DNA from 4 places in the Salinicola sp. MH3R3-1 genome. Region 1 is predicted to be linked to each of the others. Evidence: predicted binding sites of a transcription regulator. Region 1 holds the regulator's gene; each other region holds the start of a gene.

Evidence for each region. Region 1 encodes LexA, which represses DNA repair genes until DNA is damaged. Its sites were predicted from a motif close to TACTGTNTANNTANACAGTA; they were not measured.
Region 2: a site for LexA is predicted at 963-982, ahead of recN (DNA repair protein RecN). Genes of this name have one in related genera too.
Region 3: a site for LexA is predicted at 1,001-1,020, ahead of recA (recombinase RecA). Genes of this name have one in related genera too.
Region 4: a site for LexA is predicted at 745-764, ahead of imuA (translesion DNA synthesis-associated protein ImuA). Genes of this name have one in related genera too.

The regions. Positions count from the first base shown of each region.
Region 1 covers NZ_MSDP01000011.1:102,167-104,368, reverse strand. The annotation lists gene BTW08_RS08210 (TetR/AcrR family transcriptional regulator) at 1-630, opposite strand, end outside; gene lexA (transcriptional repressor LexA) at 924-1,571, shown strand; gene dinB (DNA polymerase IV) at 1,590-2,202, shown strand, end outside.
Region 2 covers NZ_MSDP01000001.1:27,738-29,939, forward strand. The annotation lists gene recN (DNA repair protein RecN) at 1-882, opposite strand, end outside; gene grpE (nucleotide exchange factor GrpE) at 1,134-1,766, shown strand; gene dnaK (molecular chaperone DnaK) at 1,920-2,202, shown strand, end outside.
Region 3 covers NZ_MSDP01000004.1:218,193-220,394, reverse strand. The annotation lists gene recA (recombinase RecA) at 1-908, opposite strand, end outside; gene BTW08_RS03560 (CinA family protein) at 1,115-1,642, opposite strand; gene BTW08_RS03555 (hypothetical protein) at 1,975-2,163, opposite strand.
Region 4 covers NZ_MSDP01000007.1:184,971-187,172, forward strand. The annotation lists gene hexR (transcriptional regulator HexR) at 1-691, shown strand, start outside; gene imuA (translesion DNA synthesis-associated protein ImuA) at 886-1,497, shown strand; gene BTW08_RS05540 (DNA polymerase Y family protein) at 1,451-2,202, shown strand, end outside.

The DNA.
Region 1 (2,202 bases):
GAGCGGCGCCTGCATGCCGGCAACCACCACCGGGCGCAGATGCCGGATTAGCTCGCGTACCGTCATATGATCCTGATATTCGTTGTCGGCGATATCGCGCAGCGCATCCAGGCCGGAGAGCGTGAAGACCACCGTGCCCAGCATGAAATGCAGCCGCCAGAATCGCTCGACGTCCGGTAAATCCGGCGTTGCCAGGCGCAGGCACTCGACGAAGCGATGAAAGGTTTCGCCGTAGTGCTCCTGAATATAACGCCGCAGATGCCCCTGAGCCTGGGTATAGGCGAGCCCGAGCAGCTTCATGAATATCTTGAGGCTATTGCGCTCGGCGGGCACCTCCAGAACGCTGGTGGCAAGCTGCTCGAGCAGGACCTCGAGCGGGATCTGCTTACCTCGATAGCGGGACTCCAGTTCATCGAGCGCCGTATTGAGACGCGCCGCGAACGGATCGAGGTAGCGGGCGAATACCGCCTGGATCAGCGACTTCTTGGATCCGAAATGGTAGTTAACCGCAGCCAGATTCACCTTGGCCCGGGTAGTGATATTGCGCAGCGAGGTTTCGGCGAAACCCTTCTCGGCGAACAGGATCTCCGCCGTATCGAGAATGCGAGTAACGGTATCGGGTAAAGCCATCTCATACCTCGCGCCTGAGAACAACGACTTAGAACGGTCATGATTCTAATCATTCGGGGACAGCCCGCACAATCAGGCATTCGGCCAGCCCATCGTCAGGTCCAGTCTGGAGCGATAAAGCCCCTTCCCTCATCGAGGATGACTGGATACAATTCCAGGCTGTATACATGAACACGCCTGGTAGCATGCCAAGTTCGAAACGCCTGGCGATTCGACAGGCCAGTACATGCCTGGCAATTCGAAAGGCCCGCACACGCCTGACTGGCATATCGACACGGGCAAGGGAGAGACCGATGGCGAGACCCCTCACCGCACGGCAGCAGAATGTCTATGACTTCATCGTCAAGACAATGAGCGAATTCGGTTACCCACCGACACGCGCCGAAATCGCCCGGGCACTGGGATTTCGGTCCCCCAATGCCGCGGAAGAGCATCTGCGCGCACTGGATCGCAAAGGCGTGATTCGGATGATCCCGGGCACCTCCCGCGGCATTCGTCTGCCGGCGAGTGCCGTCGAGCCCGAACCGGAGGAGGCTTCCCCCCTCGGCCTGCCGATCATCGGGAGCGTAGCCGCCGGTAGCCCGATGCTCGCCACCGAACATATCGATCGCTACTGCCCGCTACCGGCTGACTATTTCTCGCCGAGCGCGGACTATCTGCTGAGAGTTCGCGGTCTCTCCATGAAAGACGCCGGTATTTTCGATGGCGACCTGCTCGCCGTTCACCGTACTCAGCAGATTCGCAACGGCCAGATCGTCGTCGCAAGGCTCGAGGACGATGTCACCGTCAAACGCTTCCAGCGTGAAGGGCGCCGCGTCACGCTGCTCGCCGAGAATCCCGACTTCGAACCGATCGTGATCGACCTCGAGCATCAGCATCTCGAAATCGAAGGGCTTGGCGTCGGCGTCATCCGTGGCGGCAACGGCGCCGGCCTGCATTGATCGCGCGCTTCTAGCGACATGCGCAAGATTCTGCACGCCGACTGCGACTGTTTCTACGCCGCTGTCGAAATGCGCGACGATCCCGCGCTGAAGGAAGTCCCTCTGGCGATCGGCGGCAGCGCCGATCGTCGTGGTGTTGTCGCGACCTGCAACTATCCCGCTCGACACTACGGCGTGCATTCGGCCATGCCCACGGCCAGAGCATTGCGACTCTGCCCTCAGCTGAAAATTCTGCCACCGGACTTCAACAAGTATCGAGATGTCTCGCAGCAGATTCAGGCCATCTTCCATGAACTGACACCGTGGGTCGAACCGCTGTCTCTCGACGAGGCCTACCTCGACGTCACCGAGGTCACCCGCTTTCAAGGCAGTGCTACCTGGATGGCCCAGTGGCTGAAGCAGGAAGCGTTGGCGAGAACCGGCATCGTGATCTCGGTCGGAGTCGCGCCCAACAAGTTTCTTGCCAAGATCGCCAGCGACTGGGACAAACCCGACGGCCTGTTCGTGATTCCCCCCGACCAGACGGAGTCCTTCATCACCGACCTGCCGGTCAAGAAACTTCACGGCGTCGGGCCGGCCACCGCCGCCAAGCTCGACTCGCTGGGCATCGCCAATTGCGCCGATCTACGCG
Region 2 (2,202 bases), on a different contig from region 1:
CGGGTCGAGCTCGGTGGACTCCACATAGTGATGAAGCTCCCGAGCGGCTTCCTCGAGCTGAATCTGCGCCTCGTTCAGCATGCCCAGCGCTTCCGCCAGGCTGCCGCGGTCGCTACCGGGAACACGACCAAGCCGGGTGGTCGCCTGCAATAACAGCGTCAGCGCACCGTTCTCGTCATGATCGCAGCTGTCGGCGGCGAACTGCGCTTCCTGCAGGCTTTCCTCGACATGGGCCAGCGTCTCCTGTTCCTGTTCGAGGCTTTCCAGCTCGTCCGGCTGCAGATCGAGCTGATCCAGCTCCTCCACCTGATAGCGCAGCAGCTGACGCTTGGCCTGGCGCTCTTCATCGTTTTCGCTGCGCTCGCGGTACTGTCGGCGCAGCGTGTGCCACTGGCGATGCAGATCGCCCAGCTCGGCCACCGCCTGATGATGGCCGGCGGCATCATCGAGCAGACGGCGGTGGGTTTCCTCGTTGAGCAGAGCCTGGTGGGCGTGCTGGCTATGCACATCGATCAGGCATTCGCCGAGCTCGCGCAGGTCCGCAATGGTGCAGGGCTGGCCGTTGATCCACGCCTTGGAGCGCCCGCTGGCGGTAACGACGCGACGAAGCAGGCAGTCGTCCGTGGGGAGCTCGCGGGCGCTCAGCCAGCTCTTGGCTTCTTCCCGCTCGGCGATGTCGAAACGTGCGCTCAGGTCGGCGCGTTCGGCGCCGTGGCGCACGCCGCCGGCGTCGGCGCGCTCGCCCAGACAGAGCCCCAGCGCACCCAGCAGGATCGACTTGCCGGCACCGGTCTCGCCGGTGATGGCCGTCATGCCGGCGTGAAACTCCAGATCCAGCGTGTCGACGATAGCGAAGTCACGAATGGCGAGTTGGATCAGCATGCTGCCTCCCGGTGTCGATGGCGGCCAGTCGAAATCTGGTGAACGAGCGAGGTCTGTTGACTGACGGTCGAGTGTTGTCGATCTGTTCGTTTATACAGTAGTCAAAATTCGCCTTCAATGAATGTCTTGACGGTCGAGAGGTATCGGCGCTTGAGATCTGAATCGATAGCCCCATATAGGCAGACAGCTCCGACGCTTGTCGAAATCACGTTTTTCGAATAACTGTCACAACACCTTGCCAGGAGAGATTCATGGCTAGAGATCCGCAGAACCCCGTAGACGAAGAACTCGAGCGCGCCGAGCGCGACGCTGAACCCCAGCATCAGTCCACCAACGACGCATTGGATGGTGATCTGGAGCAGTTCGCGGAATCGATAGAACACGAGGCGGGCGACACGGAAGGCGAGGCCAATCCCGAAGCCGAGGTTCTGGCTGCCCGGGTCGAGGAGCTCGAGCAGGAGCTGGCGGAGGCCAAGGACCAGTCGATGCGGGCCGCCGCCGATGCGCAGAACGCACGCCGCCGCGCCGAACAGGACGCCGACAAGGCCAAGAAGTTCGCCCTCGAAAAGTTCGTCAAGGAGTTGCTGCCGGTCGTCGACAGCCTGGAAAAGGGCCTGGAGAGCATGCAGGAAGTCGACAGCACGCACCGCGAAGGCATGTCGATGACCCTCAAGATGCAGCTCGATGTGCTGAGCAAGTTCGGTGTCGAGCAGCTCGACCCCCAGGGTGAGCCTTTCGACCCGCAGTTTCATGAAGCGATGACCATGGTGCCCAACCCCGAGTTGGAGCCCAACACCGTGATGGACGTGATGCAGAAGGGCTACACCCTCAACGGCCGTCTGGTGCGCCCGGCCATGGTGGTGGTCAGCAAGGCGGCGAGCTAGTCGTCGTGGGGGCCGAGCTCTCCCGGCGATGCGTTTGAATCGTCGACGGGACTTGAAAGGCGCCGACCAGCCCCCACATAGCAGTCAAACGCGCAGCAAGCGCCGTCATCAAAACGAATTGAGTCGTCAACGAATAGTTAGAGGTGAGGAATTATGGGACGCATCATTGGCATTGACCTGGGTACGACCAACTCCTGTGTTGCCGTACTGGATGGTGACAAGACCCGAGTGATCGAAAACGCCGAAGGCGGCCGCACGACGCCTTCCATCATCGCTTACACCGACGACGGCGAAACGCTGGTCGGTCAGGCGGCCAAGCGTCAGGCGGTCACCAACCCGCACAACACGCTTTACGCCATCAAGCGTCTGGTTGGTCGCAAGTTCAAGGACGACGTCGTTCAGAAAGACATCAAGATGGTGCCTTACGAGATCGTCG
Region 3 (2,202 bases), on a different contig from region 1:
TTGCCCTGACCGATCTTGCTGCCGTTGTAGCTGTACCAGGCACCAGCCTTGTCGACCAGGTTGCACTGTACGCCCAGATCGATCACCTCACCCGCGTGGTAGATGCCCTTTCCGTACAGAATCTGGAACTCCGCCTGGCGGAACGGTGGCGCCACCTTGTTCTTGACCACCTTGACCCGGGTTTCGTTACCGGTGACCTCGTCGCCCTGCTTGACCGCACCGATGCGTCGAATGTCGAGGCGAACACTGGAATAGAACTTCAACGCATTACCACCGGTGGTGGTTTCGGGGCTACCAAACATCACGCCGATCTTCATGCGGATCTGGTTGATGAACACCACCATGCAGTTGGCGTTCTTAATATTGCCGGTGATCTTGCGCAGTGCCTGCGACATCAGACGCGCCTGCAGGCCGACGTGGGAGTCGCCCATCTCGCCTTCGATCTCGGCACGTGGCGTCAGCGCCGCAACGGAGTCGATGATGATGGCATCGACCCCCCCCGAGCGCACCAGCATGTCGCAGATCTCCAGCGCCTGCTCGCCGGTGTCCGGCTGCGAGACCAGCAGATCGTCGAGATTGACGCCCAGCTTCTCGGCGTAGCTGGGATCGAGTGCGTGCTCGGCATCGATGAAAGCGCAGGTCTTGCCGTCTCTCTGGGCCTGAGCGATGACCGATAGCGTCAGCGTGGTCTTGCCCGAGGATTCGGGCCCGAAGATCTCGACGACACGGCCGTACGGCAGCCCGCCGACACCCAGCGCGATATCCAGCCCCAGAGACCCCGTCGACACGACCGGAATCGCGGTACGCGGGGTATCACCCAGACGCATCACGGTGCCCTTGCCGAATTGGCGATCGATCTGTGACAGAGCCGCATTGAGTGCCTTGCTGCGGTTTTCGTCCTGTGCCATGAACGTCTCCTATGAATGCGCAGGGTGAGTCGGGGTAGCGCCGCTCACGGCGATCGGCTCACGTACTGATTTATCGTGCACTGTTTATCATGCACTGTATGGTTAGACAGTAGTATGGCGAAAAAAACCTTGCGCGCCTATCCCCGGCCCGAGATTTTCGACCATGTCTTCACGGAAAGCCATGGGCAGGGCCTCTGCCATGCGGACTAAGCAACGGTGCCGCTCTCCAGCAGCGAATCGAGCAACCCGGCCAGCGCCACCGCAACGGCCAGATCGCGCACGCCCCGCCGGTCGCCGGGCAGATGATGACATTTCACCCGCTGGCGACGTTCGTCACCCCAGGCAAACCACACCGTGCCCACGGGCTTGTCGAGAGTCCCGCCACCGGGGCCGGCAACGCCACTGATCGCCACGCCCAGCTCCGCCCCGCTACCGCGGCAGGCGCCGGCCACCATTTCCCGCACTGTCTCCTCACTGACGGCGCCATGAACGTCCAGCGTATCGGGCAAAACGCCCAGCAGCCGTTGCTTGGCGACGTTGGCGTAGGTGACGTAACCGGTTTCGAAATATGCCGAGCTACCAGCAATCGAGGTGATCGCACTGGCAACGCCGCCGCCGGTACAGGATTCCGCCGTCGTCACTCGAATACCTCGCGCCAGACAGGCTTCGCCCAGGCGCCGCGACAGCTCGTCTGCGCCCAGCTCGATATCGACAGGCAATCTGGATTGCGGCATGCGTGGCTCTCCTTCTGGGCAAATCGCGCGTGTGCAAATGGCGTGTGCCAGCGAGACGTGAAAATTGGGACGCACGTCCGGCAATGGCCCGCACGCGAACCGCGACCTCCACGCCGATGGAAACCGGCTGCCTCCCAGTATGCGGGGAATCGGCATTGATGCAACGCAGCGCTCGACCGTATCGACCAAGGGTTCGGAAAACGGGTTCGGGAAACCGCAGTCATCGATGGCGGCCGTGAATTCCACGACAGCGACCTTGGCGATAGTGACCTTGTCGATAGTGACGTGGTGGCAATGACGTTGAGATCGGCAACGAGACGATAGCGGCCGCTTCAACGCGAACCGTGGGAGCCCTCGTTCGGCGGCGGCAGCACGGCCGGATGACGCGCGGCCAGCTCGGCCACCGCAATTTCCAGCAGCACAACGGCCAACTCACTGAGATTGACGTTGCGTTGACTGGCCTCGATCGCCAGTAACCGATAGGTGGAGTCGCTGAGATGGTTGAGCACCAACCGGGCCATATGGGGGTCCTCGGTAGCCGGTTTTCAACACTGTAACGA
Region 4 (2,202 bases), on a different contig from region 1:
CTGTCGTGCCATGGGCATGGCCGGGTTCCAGGAGTTCAAGCTCAAGCTGGCGCAGATGATGGCCAAGGGCAGCCAATACGCCCAGTTCACCATGAACGACGGCGACAGCGTGGCCGAGTTCTCCCACGGTATCTTCGACAGCACCATCGAGACGCTCGAGCAGGTCCGCGATCATCTGGACAACGAGGCGCTGGGCCGCGCGATCGCGGCGCTGGCGGTGGCCAATCGGGTCGAGTTCTACGGTTACGGCGCCTCGGGGATCGTCGCCGCCGATGCCCAGCACAAGTTCTTCCGGCTGCAGATCCAGACCTCGGCCTACTCCGATCCGCATTTGCAGGCGATGTCCGCCGCGACCCTGAAAGCAGGCGACGTGGTGGTGGCGATCTCCCAGACCGGCCGCACCCGGGCGCTGATCGCCAGCGCCAGGACGGCGGTCAAGGCAGGGGCGACCGTGATCGGCCTGTGCCCCAGCGATTCGCCGCTGGCCCGCGAGGTGACGCTGACACTGCCGGTCGACGTGCAGGAAGACACCGAAGTCTACATTCCCATGACCTCGCGTATTGCCCATCTGCTGACCATCGACGTGCTCGCCGTCGGCGTGGCCAAGAATCGTGGCCCGCAGATCAGCGATCAGCTCAAGGCGATCAAACGCAGCCTGGGGTCGCTGAGGGTCTCCAACAACGTGTCGTGACGGCTTCGTGACCGGAAAACGTCGCCTTCGGGCGGCGTTTTTTGTGTCTCGATAACTGTATGTATAGACAGTAATCGTGTTCTGAGTGACACTGTCGGCAACGTTTCAACCGTCTCGGCCACCCTTATGTCGTCACTCGCTTCTCGCCGTTTCCGATGGATATTGCTGCCGCTGCCCGGTACGGGGGCCGGCTGATGAGCAGCCTGGAATCCCTGCTCGACAGCCGTCAGGTCTGGCGTGCCCAGGCGGGCGGCGTCAGCGACGGTGGCGATGCGATTGCCAGCGGGCACGCCGAGCTCGACGCGCTATTGCCGGGTGGCGGCTGGCCGTCGGCCGCCATCAGCGAGCTGCTGTCGTCGGGGGCCGGCAACGGTGAGCTCGCCCTGCTGTGGCCGCTGCTTTCGCGGATGACCCGCGAGGGCCGGCCGGTGGTGCTGGTATCGCCACCGGGCGTGCCGTATCCGGCGGCGTGGCGGCAGGCGGGCGTGGCGCTCGAACAGTGTCACTGGCTGGACGTGCAGGGGCGCGAGGCGCTATGGGCGACGGAGCAGTGTCTTCGTGCCGGCTGTTGCGCAGTCGTAGTCGCCTGGCTGCCGCAGGCCGATAGTCGTCTCATGCGCCGGCTGCAGGTGGCGGCGACGAGCGGGAATACGCTGGCGTTCGTTCACCGGCCGCTGGCGAAAGTGGCCGAAGCCTCCCCGGCGCCGCTGCGAATACGACTGCACCGGCATGCCGAGCTGGAGATCCTCAAGTGTCGCGGTGGCTTTGCCCCTGCGCGGCGAATCGCCTTCGGCGCCGGAGCGTGACGCCATGCGCTGGGTCTGCCTGCTGTTTCCGCGCCTGGCCCTGGAGGGTGCGCTGCGCCGCCGTCCCGATCCCGAGGCGCCGTTCGCGCTGATCGACGGGCCGGTACAGCGTCAATGCATTCGCGCTGCCAATCGCGCCGCGCGTGAGCAGGGCGTCAAGCCCGGCCAGGCGCTGGGCTTTGCCGAAGCGCTCTTCAATGCACCCGAACATGTGCAGGTTAATGCGCCGCTTTCCAAGGCGCCCGGACACGCGCACTTCAACGCGCCCGATGCCTCGCCAGATAGGGGTTCTCGATCCGGTTCGAGTCAGCGGCTCGAGACGGCACTCTTCGATGTCGACTCGGTGGAGCGCTGGCGCCGACGGCTGGCGACCTGGGCCTACGGTTTCAGCGCTCAGGTCAGCCTTCACTACCCGCATGCGCTGGTGTTCGAAGTCGCCAGCAGTCTCGATCTGCTGGGCCCGTGGCCGCGTCTGGAGGCGCGACTGCGGGCGGAACTCACCGCACTCGGTTTTTCGCATCGGCTGGTGATCGCCCCCAACCCGGCGGCGGCGCGAGTCCTGGTCAATGTCCACGACGGGCTGGCGGTGGACGACACCGGGCTGGAGTCGGCGCTGGCAACGCTGCGTCTCGACCGCGCCGGGCTGGCGAGCATCGATGCCGATCGTGACATCCTGCAGACCCTGAATCGCAGCGGTTTCCAGCG